DNA from 2 places in the Glutamicibacter nicotianae genome. Region 1 is predicted to be linked to the other one. Evidence: predicted binding sites of a transcription regulator. Region 1 holds the regulator's gene; the other holds the start of a gene.
The links. Region 1 encodes HrcA, which represses chaperone genes, less so after heat shock. Its sites were predicted from a motif close to TTNGCACTCGNNNNNNNCGAGTGCNAA; they were not measured.

Region 1 (9,812 bases):
AGGCCATGAAAACCAGGGCCAGGACCAGCAAGATGATTTCCACCGGGTTATTCCACCGTTTCCTTCGGTGCTGGGCGGCCAGTGTGGGATTCCAGCAGCTTGCGCTGCAGTGCGAACATCTCTTCCTTTTCTGCTGGTTCCATGTGGTCGAAGCCCATCAGGTGCAGCAGGCCATGGGTGGTCAGCAGCAGGATCTCGTCGTGCGTGCTGTGCCCGCCGGCCTTGGCCTGGGCTTCGGCGACCGAGGGGCAGATCACGATGTCGCCAAGGATGCCGTTCTCCCCCGGCGCGCCGGCGGTGCCCGGACGCAGCTCATCCATCGGGAAGCTCATCACGTCGGTGGGGCCTTCGAGGTCCATCCACTCGACATGCAGGGCGCTCATGGCTTCCTCGTCGATGAAAACGATGGACACCTCGGTTTCCGGGTGCAAGAACATGGCCCGCATCACCGATTCGGCCAAGGCGTTGACGTCCTGGAGGTCGACGTCGTACTCGGTTTCGTTATTTACTTCGATGCTCATTTGCTGCGGCGTCCCCGGTCGTGTTCTTTGCGTCGGGTGTCATCCCAACGGTCGTAGGCTGTGACGATGTCGGCAATCAGGCGGTGGCGCACCACATCCGAAGAGTCGAGCCGGCAGATGCTGATGTCGTCGATGCCGTCGAGGACATCGCTGGCCATGCGCAACCCGGAAGTGGCATTGTTCGGCAGATCCACTTGGGTGACATCGCCGGTTACTACCATCTTCGAACCGAACCCAAGGCGGGTGAGGAACATCTTCATCTGCTCGGTGGTGGTGTTCTGCGCTTCATCCAGGATCACGAACGCGTCATTGAGCGTGCGGCCGCGCATATAGGCCAGCGGTGCAACCTCAATGGTTCCGGCTTCCAGCAGCTGCGGAATGGTTTCCGGATTGACCATGTCGTGCAGGGCATCGTAGAGCGGACGCAGGTACGGGTCGATCTTCTCGGTCAACGAGCCGGGTAAGAAGCCCAGCTTCTCCCCCGCCTCAACCGCAGGACGGGTCAGGATGATGCGGTTGACCTGCTTGTCCTGCAGGGCGGCGACGGCCATGGCCATGGCCAGGAATGTCTTTCCGGTGCCGGCCGGGCCGATGCCGAAGGTGATGGTCGAATCCTCGATGGCGTCGACATAGCTCTTCTGGTTCACAGTCTTGGGCCGGATGGAGCGTCCGCGTCCCGAGAGGATCTTCAGGCCCAGGACGTCGGTGGGCGCATCTGGGTTGCCGGCGCTGAGCATCTTGATGATCTGCTCGATGGTTTCGGCGCTCATGCGCGAGCCGCGGGTGGCCAGCGAACGCGCTTCCTCGGTGACTCGCTGGGCCTTGCGGACTTGCTGGGGATCGCCGACCAGGGCCAGGGCTTGGCCGTTGGGGCGGAAGCTGACATGCGGGTAGGCTCCGGAGAGGATCCGCAATAGCTCGTCATTGGGGCCCAGCGTGGCAATCATGAGCTCAGCCGTATCGAAACTGATGGTGAGCGATGCGGATCCGTTGTCCGCGGTCGCTTTATTCTGTTCAACCTGCATGCAGTGCGCGGCGCCCCTTTGCGAGCTTCGTAGTGTTCGAGAATTGTTGTGCTTGCCATTCTATCGAGTCTCAGGCCAATCCGGAGAAAATTCAGGTCTCAGCGTAAGCCGGAATACCTGAAAGCACTCTTGAATGATGCTAATAGGAGCATGTGGCGAACATATAGATTTGGTTACGGATTAGTAAGTTGGGCTAGTTTTAGCCTGTTAGCCGCCTCGAATATGGCAAGCTTGAGAGCGGTTCCGCAACTGCCGCGGGCCGAAACAGCAATAAATCACCACGGATTGGTTCGCAGTGCAATCAAGGATCTTGCGGAAGATTCCACGTCGATTCGGCGTTTTGGGAATCACTGCCGCTCTCGTCGTCGCCGCAGGCTGCGGGTTGACGAATCGCGAGAGCTCCTATGAGATGCCTTCGACCCCCGCGGCCGCATCGCTGAACCTGCCGAGCGCCACCGACGCTGGCGAGGATGTCGGCATGGCCGCCATCCTGCCGGTCTACTGGCTGGAAAACACGGACACCGGCGTGTACCTGTACCGCGAATACATCCAGGACACCCGCCATCAGGAACCCATTGGCGATGCGATCTGGACGCTGCTCACCGCAGACCCGATGAAGCCGAAGCGCTATACCCATCTGAAGCCAACCGATGAAATCGGCGTTTCCATCAGCAACGCGAATGTCATCACGCTGGATCTTCCAGCCAAGGTGTTCAGCGCCCGACTGGATCAGGGACTCTCCGAACGGGCCATCCAGCAGCTCGTCTTCACCGCCACGGCAGCAGCCGCCAGCGCTGGCCTGGTTGTCGGGGATACCGCCCCGACGGTCCGCATCCTGGTGGACGGCCAAGCCAACGCGACGGTCTTCGACGGATTCCGGCTCAAGGATGTCTACGCACGCGATGCGGAGTTCATTGCACCGATCTGGATCATTGATCCGCAGTTCGGCGCGACCTTGAAAAACGGCTCGATCAAGATCAATGGCCGAACCACCCAGTTCGATATCGGCACCTTCTACTCCTTGCAGCGCAAGGACGCCGACGGCAAGCTCACGGTGATGACCGCGCAGAAGCAGGTCAATCCCGGGCAGATCAAGGACGACGGTTCCTTCACACTGACCACCGATCTGCGTGCAGGATCCTACCGCCTAACCTTCTGGGGACTTGAAACTGGATCAGAGCATCTGGTCGGCAAGGTCATCAGCGACTTCCGCGTCGAGTAGCGTACCGCCACTGTTGCCGGCCGGTTCCCGGTTTCCTGCAGCGGCCCTGACGTGGTTGCGAAAGGCAACGATCCCTGTCCCGCGAACAGCAACTAATGGCGCGATAGCGCCGAATTTTCCCGCTTCAGGCTGCCTGCGAAACTGCCTTCACAACCATGGGATGCACTGCGGCGAACGAAGATCCTGCACGTCGAGCCGGATGGCGGTCGCCTGGGCCATGCCAGGTCGAGGTGCAGAAACTTGCGTGCCCGCCAAAAGCAGAATTGCTCCGCACAAGCCGAGCGCAGGCGCGCCCTAGGCTTGCACGGAGCACTTTCGATGCTCGCAAGATTGCATGAAGCTAGATCTCGCCGATCAGATGGCGGATCAAGACTAGTGCCGCCGGACCGGCGGTCGAAGCGCGCAGCACGTGCTGGCCGAGCAGGGCTGCATGCGCACCGGCATCCACGAAGGACTGCAGTTCCGTGTCCGAGATGCCGCCTTCCGGACCGACGATCATGATGACCTCCTGGCCGGGCTGCGCCTCGGCGAGCCACGACTGCACGTGCCCCGCGACCGAATCCGCAGCCTGCTCATGCAGGACCAGGACCAGAGCGCCGCGCGCGGCATCCTCGGCAATGGCCTTGGCCAGCTCCTTGGAGCCCATCGGGTCCAGTACCTCTGGCTCATAGGCGCGGCGGGACTGCTTCTGCGCTGAGCGCACCTGGGCACGCCACTTGGTCATGGCCTTCTCGACCTTGGCCGCGTTCCAGCGCACGATCGACCGGTCGGCCTGCCAAGGGCGCACAGCCAGGGCGCCAAGCTCGACGGCGGCCTCAACAGCCTGCAGGTCGCGGTCCCCCTTGGACAGGGCCTGGACCAGGGTGACCGGGTGGTCGCTGACGGCTTCCTCGGTGCGCCGCAGGACCTTGACGCGCAGCAGATCCTTGGCGGTGGCGACGACCTCCACGGTCAGGCGCAGCCCCTTGCCATCGAGCAGGTCCAGCTGCTCGCCGGCGGCGGCCCGCTTGACGGTGACTGCGTGGTGCGCCTCGGGGCCGTCGAGCTCGAGCACGTCGCCGACAGAGGCATCCTGGCCCTGCTGGGCGTCGATGACGAAGCTGTGGTTGCTCATGACCTAGCGCTGGTTCAGCTTGTCGCGCAGGCGGGAGAACATGCCGCCGGAATGCTCGACACGGCCGGCCGTCATTTCCTCGCCACGCAGCTTGGCCAGCTGCTCGAGCAGCTCGCGTTGCGCAGAGTCCAGCTTTGTCGGGGTCTCCACCTGCAGGTGCACGATGATGTCCCCGCGCTTGCCTCCGCGCAGGCGCGGCACGCCGAGGCCCGGCAGGGTCACGGTGTCGCCATCCTGGGCGCCAGGCTCGACATTGATGGCCTGCTCGCCGTCGAAGGTTTCCAGCTTCAGCTCGCAGCCTAGGGCCGCGGCGGTCATCGGCAGGCTCATCTTGGCGTGCAGGTCGGTGCCGGAGCGTTCGAACACCTTGTGGCGGCGCACGTCGACCTCGACGAACAGGTTGCCGTTCGGGCCGCCGCCCGGACCGGCTTCGCCCTGGCCGCGCAGCTGAATGCGGGTGCCGGAGTCGACACCTGCAGGAACGTTCAGCGACTTGGAGACGTGCTCGCGCACGCGGCCTTCGCCGTTGCACTCCAGGCAGGGGTCCGGGATGGTGGTGCCGAAACCGCGGCAGGCAGCACAGGTTTCCACGGTCATCATCTGGCCCAGGAAGGAACGCACCGGACGCTGGACCTGGCCTGCACCATGGCAGATGTCGCAGGTGACCGGGCTGGTGCCCTCGCGGGTGCACGAGCCGTTGCAGGTTTTGCAGGTGACGGCGGTTTCCATCTCAAGCGGGTACACGGTGCCCTTGACCGCGTCCTCAAGGTCGATGGTGATGGTGATCAGCGCGTCGCGGCCCGGCTGGGTGCGCGATGCCGGGCCCTGGCCCTGGCCGCCGCCGAAGAACTGCTCGAAGATGTCGCCGAAGCCGCCAAAGCCCTGGCCCCCGCCGAAGCCCGGGTGGCCGTTGCCGTTCTCATCGCCGGTGGCGTCGTAGTTGGCGCGCTTGGTCTGGTCGGAAAGTACTTCATAGGCTCGGGTGACCAGCTTGAACTGCTCTGCAGCTTCATCGCTCGGGTTCACATCCGGGTGCAGCTTACGTGCCAGCTTCCGGTAGGCACTCTTGATTTCCTGCGGGGTCGCGTCCTTGGCTACACCCAGGGTCTCGTAATGCGAGCTCACGTTATTCGCCGTGTCCTTTCCTAAGACTCTTAAACTTCATTCGTGCCGGGCTGGTGCCCAGCGAGGCTAGCTAGCCAAAATCTTCGACAGGTACCGTGCCACCGCACGCACCGAGGCCATGGAGGTCGGATAGTTCATCCGGGTGGGGCCCAGGACCCCGAGCTTGTTGCGCACATCGGCGCCATAGGTCGTCGCGACCACTGCTGCATCCGAGAGCTGGCCATAGTGGTGCTCGGTGCCGATCGCCACGGCCACCCCGCGAGAATCGGCTTCCAGCTCGGAGAAGAGCTTGAGCAGCACCACCTGCTCTTCGAGCGCCTCGAGCACCGGGGTGATGCTCAGCGGGAAGTCCCCCTCCACGCGGGCGAGGTTGGCGGTGCCGGCCATGATGATGCGCTGGGCATTGGCTGCTTGGGCCATTTCTTCCAGCGCGCCGATCACATGCTCCACCAACGGGTCGGCCTGCTGTGCCGGGCTGAGCTCCATGCGGCCGAGCCGGCCGGCCAGCTCCGCCAGCTGCACTCCCCCGAAATTATTCAGCAGCCACGACTTCAGCTCGCCCAGCTCGTCATCGCTGTAGGAACGCTTGACCGGCATCATCCGCTGGTCCACCGTGCCGTTGGAGGCGATCATCACCATCAGCACCTGGGTTGGGCCCAAGCCCACCAGTTCGAGGTTCTTCAATGACGCGGTGTCATAGTGCGGCACCTGAATCATCGCCACCTGGTTGGTCAATCGTGACAGCAGGCGCACGGTGCTCTTGAGCATCTCGTCGAGGTCCGTGGAGTTATCCAGGATCTTGTTGATGGCGTCGCGTTCGGCCCGCGACAGCGGCTTCAGTTCGCCGATCTCGTCCACGAAGCGGCGGTAGCCCTTTTCGGTGGGGATGCGTCCGGAGGAAGTATGCGGAGCGGCAATCAGCCCCTCCTCTTCCAGCAAAGCCATGTCATTGCGGATCGTCGCGGCGCTGACGCCGAGGTTGTGGCGGTCGAGGAGCGCTTTGGAACCCACCGGCTCACGGGATTGGACGTAGTCCTCCACGATGGCACGCAGAACGTCCAAGCGTCGTGGCTCCGACATGACAGCACCTCCTTGGATTCCCTGTGCCCAGCCTTGGCACTCTAACCTGTCAAGTGCCAAGTCTAATACGTTTAGCTGTTGCTAGCATTGGATTTCGAGCGTATTCGATCACAGCGAAAGGCAGTACGTGGCTAATTACTCCTGGGGACCACGAGATCTCAGTGCACCGGCACCTCGAAAACTCCGCCAGGTCCCCGTGGAACGTGGCATGATCCTGGAAGATGCCACCTCAGGTTGGGTGGGAGAAGTCATCCGTACCGAAAAGTCCGGCGGTATGCGCGTGATCACGCTCGAAGACCGCCATGGCAAGAGCCGTTCCTTCCAAGCCGGCTTCGGGTTCCTCCTCGAAGGGGAACCGGTGGAAATTGTCGAGCCCGTCGCCAAGGCCGCGGAGCCGAAGAACCTGGTTTCCGCTTCGGGTTCGCGTGCCGTTGCGGGGCTGAAGGCCCGGGAGGCCAGGGCCAGCCGCATCTGGGTTGAAGGCAAGCACGATGCCGAGCTGGTTGAAAAAGTCTGGGGCCACGACTTGCGTGTCGAAGGCATTGTCGTCGAACCGCTGCATGGCGTTGACGATCTGGCCGGCGCCATCCGCGACTTCGCCCCGTCGCCGCAGCGTCGTCTGGGAATCCTGGTCGACCACCTGGTCGCTGGCAGCAAGGAATCGCGTATTGTCGCCGAGGCGATGCAGGTTCCCGGCGCGGCCGATAACGTGCTGATCCTCGGCCACCCCTACGTTGACGTGTGGCAGGCGATCAAGCCTGCGACCCTGGGCATCAAGGCGTGGCCGGTCATCTCCAAGGGGGTCGACTGGAAAACCGGAGTGCTCAAGGCCTTTGGCTGGCCGCACGCTACGGCAGAGGATATCGGCATCGGATGGCAGCGGCTGTTGTCGACGGTGCAGAATTACGGGCAGCTTGAACCGCAGCTGCTGGGCCGAATAGAAGAATTGATCGATTTTCTCACGACCGAAGATTACGGTTTCCTAACGATTGACTAATAGTTGGAGATTAGTCGGCGAATCTCCCCGTCCGCTCAGCCGCGGTCGCTATGATAAGAGGAACCACACTTAAGCAAGACAAGGATTAATAGTGACATCACGCCAGACGAAGCCATCGGAGAATTCCCGCTTCGAAGGTTCCCGGACCTCTGCGCTGCCGCTGACTCCTTCAGAAGACCGCCAGTGGGCCACGATGGCCCACTTCGGCGCCATCTTGGGTTGTGTTCCATCGGCAATCGTCTTCGCCGTATTCCGTGACCGCGGCCCATTCACTGCACAGGAATCCAAGGAAGCGTTCAATTTCACGTTCCCGCTGACCATTCTGGCCATCGTGTTCAACGTGCTGATGATCTTGCCGGTGATCGGCTGGCTTTTTGCAGTTCTGGCCGTGGCCCTGTGGGTCTACATGACGGTCTCCGGCGCCCTTGCCGCCATCCAGGCCAACAAGGGACGCCCCTACCGCTATGGATTCAATCTGAGGCTGATGAAGTAGCGCCAGCTACCCAGTCTCAGAAATCAAGCAGTTTACGCACCACGAGGTCGGCCAGGAGCCGGCCTCGCTGCGTTAACACCAAGGTCCCGGAGAATGCTGCCTTGGCATCAATCAGCTCGTCTGCGAGCAAACCGGCAATCTTCTTGCGTCCGGTCTCATCGAGCTCGCTGATCTGCATTCCAGAGCTCAAGCGGGTCAGCAGCATGGTGCGTTCCAGCTGCACGGCTTGGGCATCCGGGTACTCGCGGCCGTGTCCCGGCGAAATTCCGGCGTCGATCCGCTGCTGATAGGCGGCTGGATGCTTCACATTCCACCAGCGCAGTCCGCCAACGTGCGAATGCGCGCCAGGGCCTGCACCCCACCAGTCGCCGCCCTTCCAGTAGGCGATGTTGTGCTGGCACGCATTGGCCGCGGTCTTGGCCCAGTTGCTGACCTCGTACCAGGAGAAACCGGCCGCGGCAAACATCTCATCGGCCATCTGGTACTTTTCGGCATGATCGTCATCGTCGATGTTGGGCACCTGGCCGCGGCGGATCTGGGCCGCGAGCTTGGTGCCCTCCTCGATGATCAGCGCGTAGGCCGAAATATGATCAGGCTCGTAGCTCAGCGCGGCTTCGATACTGGTGCGCCAATCCTCAAGGCTCTCCCCCGGTGTGCCATAAATCAGATCCACACTGACATCCAGGCCGGCTTCGCGCGCCCAGGCAACCGCTTGCGGAACCCGCTTCGGATCATGGGTGCGCTCCAGCACCTTGAGCACATGCGGCACCGCCGACTGCATGCCGAAGGACACCCGGGTGAAACCGCCATCGGCCAGCTCCTGCAGGCTCTCGCGGGTCACCGAATCAGGGTTGGCCTCGGTGGTGATTTCTGCTCCTGGCTTCAGGCCGAATTCGTCGCGGATCCTGCCGAGCACCGAAACCAGGTCGCCGGCGGGCAGCAATGTGGGAGTGCCGCCTCCGAAGAAGACGGTCTCGATTTTGCGATCCGGCTGGCCCGAACGGTCCATCACCTCGCGGGCGAAGCTGATTTCCTTGCTGACGGTGGCAGCGTAGGTCGCTTGGCTGGAACCGGAGCCCAGCTCCGTGGCGGTGTACGTGTTGAAATCGCAGTAGCCGCAACGGACGGTGCAAAACGGGATATGCACATAAAAGGACATGGTCCGCTCCTGTGCCTCATGCGCGCATGAGGCAGGGAGCAGACCATCGGCCGGAGCCGGATCGCCGTCAGGCAGAACTGAAGGCATTTACTTCTTTTTCGGCTCGTCGGTGGACAGCGCTGCAATGAAGGCTTCCTGCGGGACCTCCACGCGGCCGACCATCTTCATGCGCTTCTTGCCTTCCTTCTGCTTTTCCAGCAGCTTGCGCTTGCGGCTGATGTCGCCGCCGTAGCACTTGGCAAGCACGTCCTTGCGGATGGCGCGGATGTTCTCGCGGGCAATGATGCGCGAACCGATGGCTGCCTGGATCGGCACCTCGAACTGCTGGCGCGGGATCAGCTCGCGCAGCTTCGTGGTCATCATGGTGCCGTAGGAGTAGGCCTTGTCGCGGTGGGTGATTGCGGAGAATGCGTCCACCTGGTCGCCCTGGAGCAGGATGTCGACCTTGACCAGGTCTGCAACCTGCTCGCCGTCGGCCTTCCAGTCCAGCGAAGCGTAGCCGCGGGTCTTGGACTTGAGCTGGTCGAAGAAGTCGAACACGATCTCGGCCAGCGGCAGGTGGTAGCGCATTTCCACGCGGTCCTCGGAGAGGTAGTCCATCCCGCGCATGGTGCCGCGGCGGGACTGGCACAGCTCCATGACCGCACCGATGAATTCGCTCGGCGCCAGGATGGTGGCGGCGACCATCGGCTCATGCACCTCGAGGATCTTCCCATCGGGGAATTCCGAAGGGTTGGTCACCGTCATCATCTGCTTGTCTTCGCCCATGACCTCGTACACCACGTTCGGCGCGGTGGAGATCAGGTCCAGGTTGAATTCGGATTCCAGGCGCTGGCGGGTGATTTCCAGGTGCAGCAGGCCCAGGAAGCCCACGCGGAAGCCGAAGCCCAGTGCGACGGACGTTTCCGGCTCGTAGGTCAGTGCGGCATCGTTGAGCTGCAGCTTGTCCAGCGCATCACGCAGTGCCGGGTAGTCGGTCCCGTCCATCGGGTACAGGCCGGAGAAGACCATCGGCTTGGCTTCTTCGTAGCCGCCCAGGGATTCGCTGGCCGGCTTGAGCGAGTTGGTGACGGTAT
Region 2 (9,812 bases), 1.2 Mb from region 1:
AGAGCTCATGCTCCTCCAGCTCGCCGCCTGGTTCCACGATGCCGTCTACGAGGGAACCAGCGAAGACGAATTCAAATCGGCAATCATGGCCCGCGAGCGGCTGTGGGGAGTGCTCTCCCCCGGTGCCGTGTCGAAGGTCAGCGACCTGGTCATGCTCACCGCAACGCATGCGCCCGCAGAAACCGATCGCCTGGGACATATCCTCTGCGATGCCGATCTGGAGGTCCTAGCCCGTCCCGCCGCGGCCTACCAGCGCTATGCCGAGGCGGTCTACAAGGAGTACGAGCATCTTCCGCGCCATGTGCTTGCCGCCGGGCGCAGCAAGATCCTAGCCAGCTTGCTGGAGAAGGAACGGATCTACGGCACCCCCGCCGGATACCAGCGCTGGGATCGCATCGCCCGGCATAATCTGCAGACCGAACTGGAACTGCTGCATGGCTGGCTTTAGCCCGGTGCCCGTTGCACGCACAACGGCCGATGGCCCGGATCCTTCCTTGGAAGGATCCGGGCCATCGGCGCGTTGACTGCGTGCTTAGTGCATGCGGGAAGCTTAGAAGCCGCCCATTCCGCCCATGCCGCCCATGTCATCGCCACCGGCTGGAGCAGCGCCAGCAGGAGCTGGCTTATCTGCGACAACAGCTTCAGTGGTCAGGAACAGGCCAGCGATCGATGCGGCGTTCTGCAGTGCCGAACGGGTCACCTTCACTGGGTCGTTGACGCCTGCTTCGAGCAGGTTCACGTACTCGCCGGTTGCGGCGTTCAGGCCGTGGCCAGCAGCCAGGCCCTTGACCTTGTCAGCGACAACGCCTGGCTCCAGGCCGGCGTTCAGTGCGATCTGCTTCAGCGGGGCTTCGATGCCAACGCGAACGATGTTCGCACCGGTTGCCTCGTCGCCTTCCAGAGCCAGCTTCTCGAAAGCAGCGGCGCCAGCCTGAATCAGTGCAACGCCGCCACCGGCGACGATGCCTTCTTCAACAGCAGCCTTGGCGTTGCGCACGGCATCCTCGATGCGGTGCTTGCGCTCCTTGAGCTCCACCTCGGTAGCAGCGCCGGCCTTCAGCACAGCGACACCGCCGGAGAGCTTTGCGTGGCGCTCCTGCAGCTTCTCGCGGTCGTAGTCCGAGTCGGTGTTCTTGATCTCGGCGGCGATCTGCGCCTTGCGGCCCTCGATGGCGTCGGCTTCGCCGCCGCCTTCAACGATGGTGGTCTCGTCCTTGGTGATGACGACCTTGCGGGCGGTACCCAGGACCTCCAGGCCGACGTTGTCCAGCGACAGGCCGATTTCCTCGGAGACGACCTGGCCGCCGGTGAGGATGGCGATGTCGGTCAGCATGGCCTTGCGGCGATCGCCGAAGCCCGGAGCCTTGACGGCAACGGACTTGAACAGGCCGCGGATCTTGTTCAGGATCAGGGTGGCCAGGGCTTCGCCCTCGACGTCTTCGGCGATGATCAGCAGCGACTTGTTCGACTGCATGACCTTCTCCAGCAAGGTCACCATGTCCTTGACCGAGGAGATCTTCGAGTTCACGATGAGGATGTATGGGTCCTCGAGAACGGTTTCCTGGCGCTCTGCGTCGGTGACGAAGTAAGCGGAGATGTAGCCCTTGTCGAAGCGCATGCCCTCTGCCAGCTCCAGCTCCAGGCCGAAGGTGTTGGACTCTTCAACGGTGATGACACCCTGCTCGCCAACCTTGTCCAGAGCCTCAGCGATCAGGGCGCCGATCTCGGTATCGCCTGCGGAGATCGAAGCGGTAGCGGCGATCTGCTCCTTGGACTCGATCTTCTTCGCAGCGGCGAACAGCTCGGCGGTGACGGCTTCTACAGCCTTGTCGATGCCGCGGCGCAGCGCGATCGGGTCGGCACCTGCGGCAACGTTGCGCAGGCCTTCCTTGACCAGTGCCTGTGCGAGCACGGTTGCGGTGGTGGTACCGTCGCCGGCGACGTCGTCAGTCTTCTTGGCAACTTCCTTGACCAGCTCTGCGCCGATCTTCTCGTAAGGCTCTTCGAGGTCGATTTCCTTAGCGATGGACACGCCGTCGTTGGTGATAGTAGGAGCGCCCCACTTCTTCTCCAGAACAACGTTGCGGCCGCGTGGGCCCAGGGTGACCTTCACGGCGTCAGCAAGGGTGTTCAGGCCGCGCTCTAGTCCGCGGCGTGCTTCCTCGTCAAATGCAATCATCTTAGCCATTGTGGCGTACGGTCCTTTCGGGACGATTTTGCGAAAATGCAACCGACAGACAGCGCCCGCGACGGACGAGTGGACCGGCGCGGCATCGGGCCAGCAACCGTTTCAGCTCTCGCTATCTGAGGTATTTTCCACGCTTCAGGCGCCGCATCCGCCATCCGGCGCTTCGGACGTTCCTGGTGAACGCACAAGCCGACCGGCGTTAGCAGTCGCAACGCATGAGTGCTAATACAAATATTGGCACTCTCGCATGGCGAGTGCAAGCCGATCGGCTCTGAGCGTATGGAATTATGAACGAATTATTCGTTGAGCCCCAGGGTGTCGTCGGATCCCAAAACGACGGTGACCCGGTTCGGAATGTTGCTGGTCTGCAGGACTTCGTCGATATTCAGGACTTCTGCGGCTTTTTCAGCGGTGGTCCGGTAGGCCTCGGACATGTAGTAGACCGCGGACACTTCGGCCGACTTGGTCCAGTTGTCGGCGACGACGCTGGTGAACCCGGCTTCGGTCATGGCTTCCTCGCCAGCGTTGGCCAGGCCGGCGACGCTTGCCGCGTTGTAGACGCCAATCAGCTGGCCATAGAGGACGTCTTCGTCATCGATGGTGCTTGATGGCGATTCGGATTCGCTCGGTGTTGCTTCCTCGGAGGACTCGGCCGTCTCTTCCTGCGATTGCGAGGTTTCGCTTTCAGCCGAAGTCGCAAGGGTCTCCTTGAGCTGCGGACCGAAGATGAAGGACAAGGCACCGATCACCAGCACGAGCACTGCGGTCAGCACCACCCAGCGCAATTTCCCACCGGTTGACTTTGACGCGGCGGACTGCGCCCATCCGTGGGCGTGGTGCGAACCCACACGGGTGCTGAATTCCGGAACGCGATCAAATTCGTCACGCGGGTAGTTGGTCATTCTCGTCCTTGCTCGAGGTCTGATTGGTCACGGCAGGCAGGGTTATCGTCCCGTGCCGACCTTACCGCCCACGCGACGTTTTGTAGAACGTGCTCTGCGCAGGCGCTTGACCAACATCGGGTCGTAGGCCAGTGCCGCGTCGGTTTCAATCAGCTGGTTCAGCAGCTGGTAGTAATTCGTCGGCGACATCGAAAACTGCTTGGTAATGGCTTGTTCCTTGGCCCCTGCATACTTCCACCACAACTTTTCCAGGTTGAGGATCTGTTGCGAACGCTCGTCCAATTCCGAATCCGGGTTCATCACGAAATCCGCCAGCAATCCATTCTCAGCCATACGTTCTCACCTCGGTTCTTGGATCGGTTTTCTCGGGTTTCGGCTATGCATGCAATCCACCACCGGTAGATATACCACCGATATTCTAACCAATCTGCTTGCCTAACACCGTGTGGCCGAGCACAGGCACGCCAGAAAACGGCACAATTGCCTCTATGGACGATATGCAGCCAGCACTTTTCGACGCTCCCGAGCCAGCCGCGGCGCCCGTGTATGAAGCGGCGGATTTCCCGTTCTACCACGGCGCAAAATCCATGGCCGACCACGGGTTTATTGCCGAAGACTGGGTTCCTGCGCTCAGCCGCCAGGACGCGCTGCTGCGTCGCTTGGCCAGCGATTTGGCGGCCCGCTCGGCCGCCGGCGAACAGATCCTTCCAGCGCCGGAGGTGATGTTCCGCGCACTGAGCTTGCCATTATCCGAGGTCAAGGTCCTAATTATTGGCCAGGACCCCTATCCGACGCCCGGCCACCCCAACGGCTTGGCCTTCGCGGCGAATAAGCAGGTCCGCCCGCTGCCGCGTTCCCTGGCCAATATCTACAAGGAGCTGCAGGCCGATCTCGGTCTGGATCCGGTCCCGCATCCGGATCTGGGTCCCTGGCTGTCCCAGGGAGTCTTGCTGCTGAACCAGGTGCTCTCGGTGACCGCGGGCAATGCCGGCTCGCACCAGAAGCTGGGGTGGGCGCCAATCCTGCAGGCGATCCTCCAGGCGCTGAATGAGCGCCCTCTGCCTCTGGTGGCGCTGCTGTGGGGCAATCATGCGCAGAAGCTTTCCGGGTTGCTGCCCAACGCCGTGCAGCTGCAAAGCGCCCACCCCTCGCCGCTGTCCGCCTCGCGCGGCTTCTTCGGTTCCAAGCCCTTCTCGAATATCAATCGGCTCCTGTCCGATAGCGGGCAGGAGCCGATCGACTGGTCATTGCCGAGAACCTAGCGTCGGCGGATGCGCCGGCGCTCACGCCGGGCGGTAGAGGTCAGCGGACGGCACAGCGTATCGCCGAAGACGACCCCGCCAGCGATGGAAAGCATGATCGCCATCGCGTTGAACATCTCCACCAGGCCGGTGGCCATGTCTTCCACGTTGATGACGATTCCGTACATTGCGCGGAAGATCATCAAGCCGGGAAGCAGGAACATGACCGCGGGGGCTGCCAGCACCAGCTGCGGGGACCGGAGCTTGTCTGCGGCCAGCCGGGCGGCGAAACCGATCACCGTGGCTACCAGCGCCGGGGTGGCCCGGTCACCGAGTCCAATGCTTACGGCCAGCAGCTGCACCAGGTAGCCGCCGACAGCAATCCCGGCGGTAGGCAGCAGCAGGCGCAGCGCGCTTTGCTCGGTGACCGCACCGGCAACGATGGCCACGCCCACCAGGATCACCAGCAGCCAAGCCGGATACTCTGTTGTCGCGATCTGGTGGACATCGACCTTTTCCCCGCCGAGCAGATCCGAGATCACCAACGCGGTGGCAATGCCGCAGAGGATCGCCCCGTAGATCAGACTGGCAGAGAACAGGCGGCCTACCGCGGTCACCGGGAAGCCGTTGATGGCATCTTGCAATGCCGAGACGAACCTGCCCGACGGGAGCAGCAGCAGGATGCCGCCGGAAACCACCAACGCCGGATCCAGCGGTGCATGGAATTGGTGCCCCAGCAAGGCGATGCCGGTGACCGCAAAGGTCGAGGCGGCAATGGTGAAGAACTCGGGCACCCGCCAGCGCGAACCGTACCGGCCGATCTGCGTCACGAGGCTCGAAGAGAGCATCGCCACCAGCGCGCCGGCCCAAGAACCGCCGATGAACAGCACGAACGCGGCGGCGAACACTGCCCGGCCGCAGGCGACGATCCAACGCGGGAACGGCTTGGGCTGCCGGGTGATCTCCTTCAGCCGCTTGGCCGAGGCGGTGCGCGATACGCCACCGGCAATGATGTCCGAGACGAGCTCGTGCACCAGCACCATGCCGGCGTAGTTCGCAGTGTAGGAGCGAACCACGCGCAGCACCGAATAGCTTTCGGCATCCGGCGGGCTGTAGTTCAAATGCAGGGACTGGTTGGTGATGTCCACATCCAAGTGGCTCAGGCCCAGCGCCGCGGTCACCGCGATGATGCTGGTTTCCACTTCCAGGGCGCCTGCGCCGTAGCGGATCAGGGTCTCGCCCAAGTCCAGCGCGAATTCCATGGTGCGCCGGTTGGATGCGTCCTGGTCCACATTGATCTTGGGGTTGGCGTAAGGCGTGCCCTGGAGACGCTCAACGATATTCAGCGCCTGGGTGGGAGGGGTGTCCGAGATCCACATTTTCGCCAGCAGGCGGCGGGCCACCGGGTTGGCACGGGTAGGCATGAGGGTGATGCCCTCATCGGTGGTATGGACCTGGCCGGTGCGCCACTCGATATCGGAGGCATCGGCAGCCGCCACATTGGCGCTGACCGCGGTGTTGAGCGGCAGTTCCGAGGCCATTGCAGGCTCTTCGGCCGGTTCCGCCGGATGGAAGCCCATGTTGATCTCACTAGTGGCAATGCGGGGCAAGGCGCCAGCGGCAGGAGTCGGATCCTCGCCTGCGGCAGTCGACTCGGCGGACTGCTCCTCGCTAGATCGATGCGCCACGAATCACTCCCCCTCAACCAAAGTTTTTCCCATGGGATTCACCATACAACCCGTGCATGGGAAGTTGGCCGGAATGGGGTGAATTCGCGAGGTATCCCCGGACACATTCAGGGGTATTTTCGGCCACTGGAATACTGCCGGTCCGCAGTTGGTTGCACCAAACGGAAGTTAGATGTGTTTGCATATATTCGGAGGTTGCAGTGACTACGCAGTTCCCCTTGCCCGAGATCGGCGCCGAGACCTTCGGCGACATCACCGAGGACGCCGACGGCAACCCGCTGAGCCATGCCCAGGTGATCCGCAATGTCATCGCCGAAGGGCAGCAGGCCGAAGCCTCGAATCTTGATTTCTTCGGCGTGGGCGAGCACCACCGCGACGACTACGCCATCTCCTCCCCCGAAATCGTGCTGGCCGCGCTGGCCAGCACCACGCAGCGCATCAAGCTGGGCACCGCGGTGACCGTGCTCTCCAGCGACGACCCGGTGCGCGTCTACGAACGCTTCGCCACCTTGGACGCGATCTCCAACGGGCGGACCGAGATCATCGCCGGTCGTGGCTCCTTCATCGAATCCTTCCCGCTGTTCGGCCTGGACCTCGAGGACTACGAGGAGCTGTTCGAGGAGAAGCTGCACCTGCTGGCCAAGCTGCGCCACGGCGCACCGGTGTCTTGGCAGGGCAAGCACCGCTCCGCATTGCGCAACCAGCAGATCTACCCGCTGCTGGAGGGCAAGCCGCTGACCACGTGGGTGGGGGTTGGCGGCAGCCCGCAGTCGGTGATCCGCGCGGCCCGGCACGGCCTGCCGCTGTGCCTGGCCATCATCGGCGGCCAGCCTTCGGCGTTCGAAGGCCTGGCCACCCTCTACCGCCGCGCGCTGGAGGAATTCGGCCAGGAGCAGCTGCCGGTCTCGGCGCACTTCCATGGCCTGGTGGCTTCCAGCGACGAGGAAGCCCTGGAAACGCTCTGGCCCCATTACCAGCGCACCATGAACCGGCTGGGGGCCGAACGGGGCTGGCCGCCTGCCAGCAAAATGCGCTTGCAGGCCTCCATGGGACCGGAGGGAGCCATGATGGCCGGCAGCCCGGAGACCGTGGCGCAAAAGATGGCCAAGGTGGCCCAGGAGCTGGGCCTGTCCCGCGTCGACGTCAAGTACTCTGCGGGATCCTTGCCGCACGAGGCGATGATGGACAGCATCAAGCTGCTTGGCGAAGAGGTCAAGCCACGGGTGCACCAGCTGCTCGGAGCTTAGCTTCCGGACTGCGCCGGAGACGGCGAAAGCCACCGCAATGCGGTGGCTTTCGTTCTTGGTGGATCTTACTGGACTCGAACCAGCGACCTTTCGCGTGTGAGGCGAACGCTCTAACCAACTGAGCTAAAGATCCATCTGCGCCCTGACTTGCTAGCCAAGTGCATAAGCAATCCTACCGGGGAAACGAGCCCCGCTCCAAATTGGCCCCGGCTCAAGCCACCGGATCCCTGCCCCGAACACGCCGATGTGCCGCATCGAACGCCGCGTTGAATCCCGGCAGCTTGGCCAGTGAGTAGAGCAGAAAAACAATGCCGAATGGTTTATTTGGGATTCACCTGAAAGTACCCTTTTCCACTTGTCAAAAAGGGACTTCAGGCTCCATAATTTTTCTAGCTCATCGAGCTCAAACTGGACCCTACAAGGAAGTTGCCGGAAGCCGCCGGCATCGGTCCCCTCAAGGCCAACGAAACCGCGCAGTGGATTTTAATCCACCGCGCAAAGCCTCATCTTTCGTTCGTTCTTAGCTTTTAGGACCGTACCCCAGTGTTTGAAAACCTGAACTTTTCCTTGTCATCCCTATGCGTTCAGCCAGCCCAGCGCGACGAATTGGCGACCCTCTACACCGTGGTCGACCAGCGCTGGCATCAGAAGTTCGATCGCCTCAGCCTCCTGGTGACCGTGCGCGACCAGGGCACCCTGGTTGCCGCCGGCCTGGTGCACGACTCCATCGTGGCGCCGACGTCCTCTATGAACGCGGTGGAACTGGGCTGCATGGCCGTGCGCGCCGACTACCGCCGCCTGGGCATCCGCCAGCATGTGACCTCATTGCGCCTGGCCCACGCCCTGCGTTCGGGCAAGACCCCGATCAGCGTCATCGATTCGCAGAACCCTGCCTCCTGGGCCTTCTACGAGCGCTCAGAGCTGTGGCAGCGCGAACGCAGCTTCGAGCACGAGGGCCGGCTCAAGTTCATCTACCAGGCCACCGAAGCCGCCTGGCAGTGGGCCGCGGACCTGCCGCAGGCTTCCGCCGACCAGGTAGCCATCCAGCTGCCTGGCGCCGCGCAGCCGGTCCCGAGCCTGGCTCTGCCCGCCAGCCCGATGCACCGCTTCGCCGCGCAGTTCGGCTCCGAGGATCCGGCCTCCGCCGTGCCGGTGATGTGACGGCCTGGGGCGGCTGTCTGGATCAGGCTAGAACAGGGCGTCCTGCTGCTCGTCCACCATGGCGTGGCCCGGCAGCGGGGCGACTTCGCCGGCCCGGCGAGCGCGAGCTGCCTCGTGCAAGTCGATCGGGGTGACCTTCAGGACCGCATCAACCATGGCGTTGAGGAACTGCGGGGCGGCAATGTCGGCAGGCACCGGGGCATGGACGCACTTGACCTCCGGATGCTCGTCCGCATCATTCCAGTCCACCAGCAGCAGGCCGGTAGCGGTGTAGCCGAAGCCGTCGCCGAAGTCGCGCAGCTTGCGGATCATGTCCACAGTGCGGCGGAAGGCAGCCGGCTCGGATTCCAGGATCGTGGCGCGCTGCACGAAGAAGAACCCGACGGCGGCCAGCGGGTAGCGGGCACGCAGGTTCGCCGCGTCGCCGTAGGCCTCTTCATAGCGGTTGGCCAGATTCTTGCCGAAGGACGAGGTCATCGCCTTGGTGCTCAGCAGCAGTTCGGGGCCGGTGGACCAGTGGGTCATCACCACGTCGGTCTGCTTCATGTAGGCGCGGCCCAGGATGCGCGCGTCGGTGCTGCCCGCCTTGCCGGCCATGATGGACTCGTGCACCTCGTCGGCCAGCCGCTCGGGCAGCTTGCGCAGCAGCTGGAGGATGTCGCTGGACAGCACCCGCGGCGCTTCGGGGCGCGGCCAGACCAGGTCGGCATCGAATCCGGCACGCCGCAGCTCGTGCGCCAGCCAGGCATCCACGCCCTGGGCGAAGCGGCCCGAACGGGTGACGGCCTTGGAACGCACCGGGATGCTCAGCAGTCGTTCGAGCACCGCGTAGGAGGGGTTGAATTCCCCGGTGACCGCGCCATTATTCAGCCAGGGCGAATCCTTCGGCGCTGACATCAAGGTGGTGTCGAATTCGGCGAAGGCCAGGGTCTTCTCGGTCGCAGGACTGGCCACTCTTATCCCTTCACTGCTTTGCTTCTGGCCTTGCGGCGTTCGAGCATGTTCATCCGCGCCGCGCGCACCGCCTCGATCGCTTCCGGCTCCAGGCCGAGCAGCGCCTTGAGCACCACTGAATCCACCAGGTTCGTGGCTTCCTGCTTGCGCCCATGGGCCAGCAGCTCGCGCACCTCGGGCTTGATGGCGCGCAGTTCCGGGGCGTGGCGCTGCACCATGCCGATGGCCGGGACCGGCAGCTGGTCGGCTTCGCGCGGCTCCAGCTTCAGGATGCCCCCGCCGTAGGAGCGTCCCACCATTTCGGCGCCGAGCATGGTCAGCGTGTTCAGCGACGCCACTGGCAGCAGCTCGCGGCCCAGCTCCCTGGCATCGGCGCCGAGGTACACCCCGTGGACCGAGTTGATATGGTGCACGGCGGCCTCGTTGGCGGT

Region 2: a site for HrcA is predicted at 2,388-2,414, ahead of groL (chaperonin GroEL). Genes of this name have one in related genera too.

What each region holds. Positions count from the first base shown of each region.
Region 1 is NZ_JAFBCH010000001.1:1,999,554-2,009,365, forward strand. It holds gene JOE62_RS09580 (CBS domain-containing protein) at 1-43, opposite strand, end outside; gene ybeY (rRNA maturation RNase YbeY) at 48-521, opposite strand; gene JOE62_RS09590 (PhoH family protein) at 518-1,546, opposite strand; gene JOE62_RS09595 (GerMN domain-containing protein) at 1,887-2,768, shown strand; gene JOE62_RS09600 (16S rRNA (uracil(1498)-N(3))-methyltransferase) at 3,109-3,882, opposite strand; gene dnaJ (molecular chaperone DnaJ) at 3,886-5,007, opposite strand; gene hrcA (heat-inducible transcriptional repressor HrcA) at 5,074-6,087, opposite strand; gene JOE62_RS09615 (DUF3097 family protein) at 6,215-7,084, shown strand; gene JOE62_RS09620 (magnetosome magnetite crystal formation protein family) at 7,176-7,577, shown strand; gene hemW (radical SAM family heme chaperone HemW) at 7,594-8,823, opposite strand; gene lepA (translation elongation factor 4) at 8,824-9,812, opposite strand, start outside.
Region 2 is NZ_JAFBCH010000001.1:824,417-834,228, reverse strand. It holds gene JOE62_RS04220 (DUF4031 domain-containing protein) at 1-448, shown strand, start outside; gene groL (chaperonin GroEL) at 551-2,188, opposite strand; gene JOE62_RS04210 (LytR C-terminal domain-containing protein) at 2,485-3,090, opposite strand; gene JOE62_RS04205 (DUF3263 domain-containing protein) at 3,133-3,423, opposite strand; gene JOE62_RS04200 (uracil-DNA glycosylase) at 3,579-4,352, shown strand; gene JOE62_RS04195 (threonine/serine exporter family protein) at 4,349-6,019, opposite strand; gene JOE62_RS04190 (Atu2307/SP_0267 family LLM class monooxygenase) at 6,220-7,266, shown strand; tRNA gene JOE62_RS04185 (tRNA-Val) at 7,323-7,399, opposite strand; gene JOE62_RS04180 (GNAT family N-acetyltransferase) at 7,810-8,427, shown strand; gene JOE62_RS04175 (hypothetical protein) at 8,455-9,381, opposite strand; gene JOE62_RS04170 (HsdM family class I SAM-dependent methyltransferase) at 9,384-9,812, opposite strand, start outside.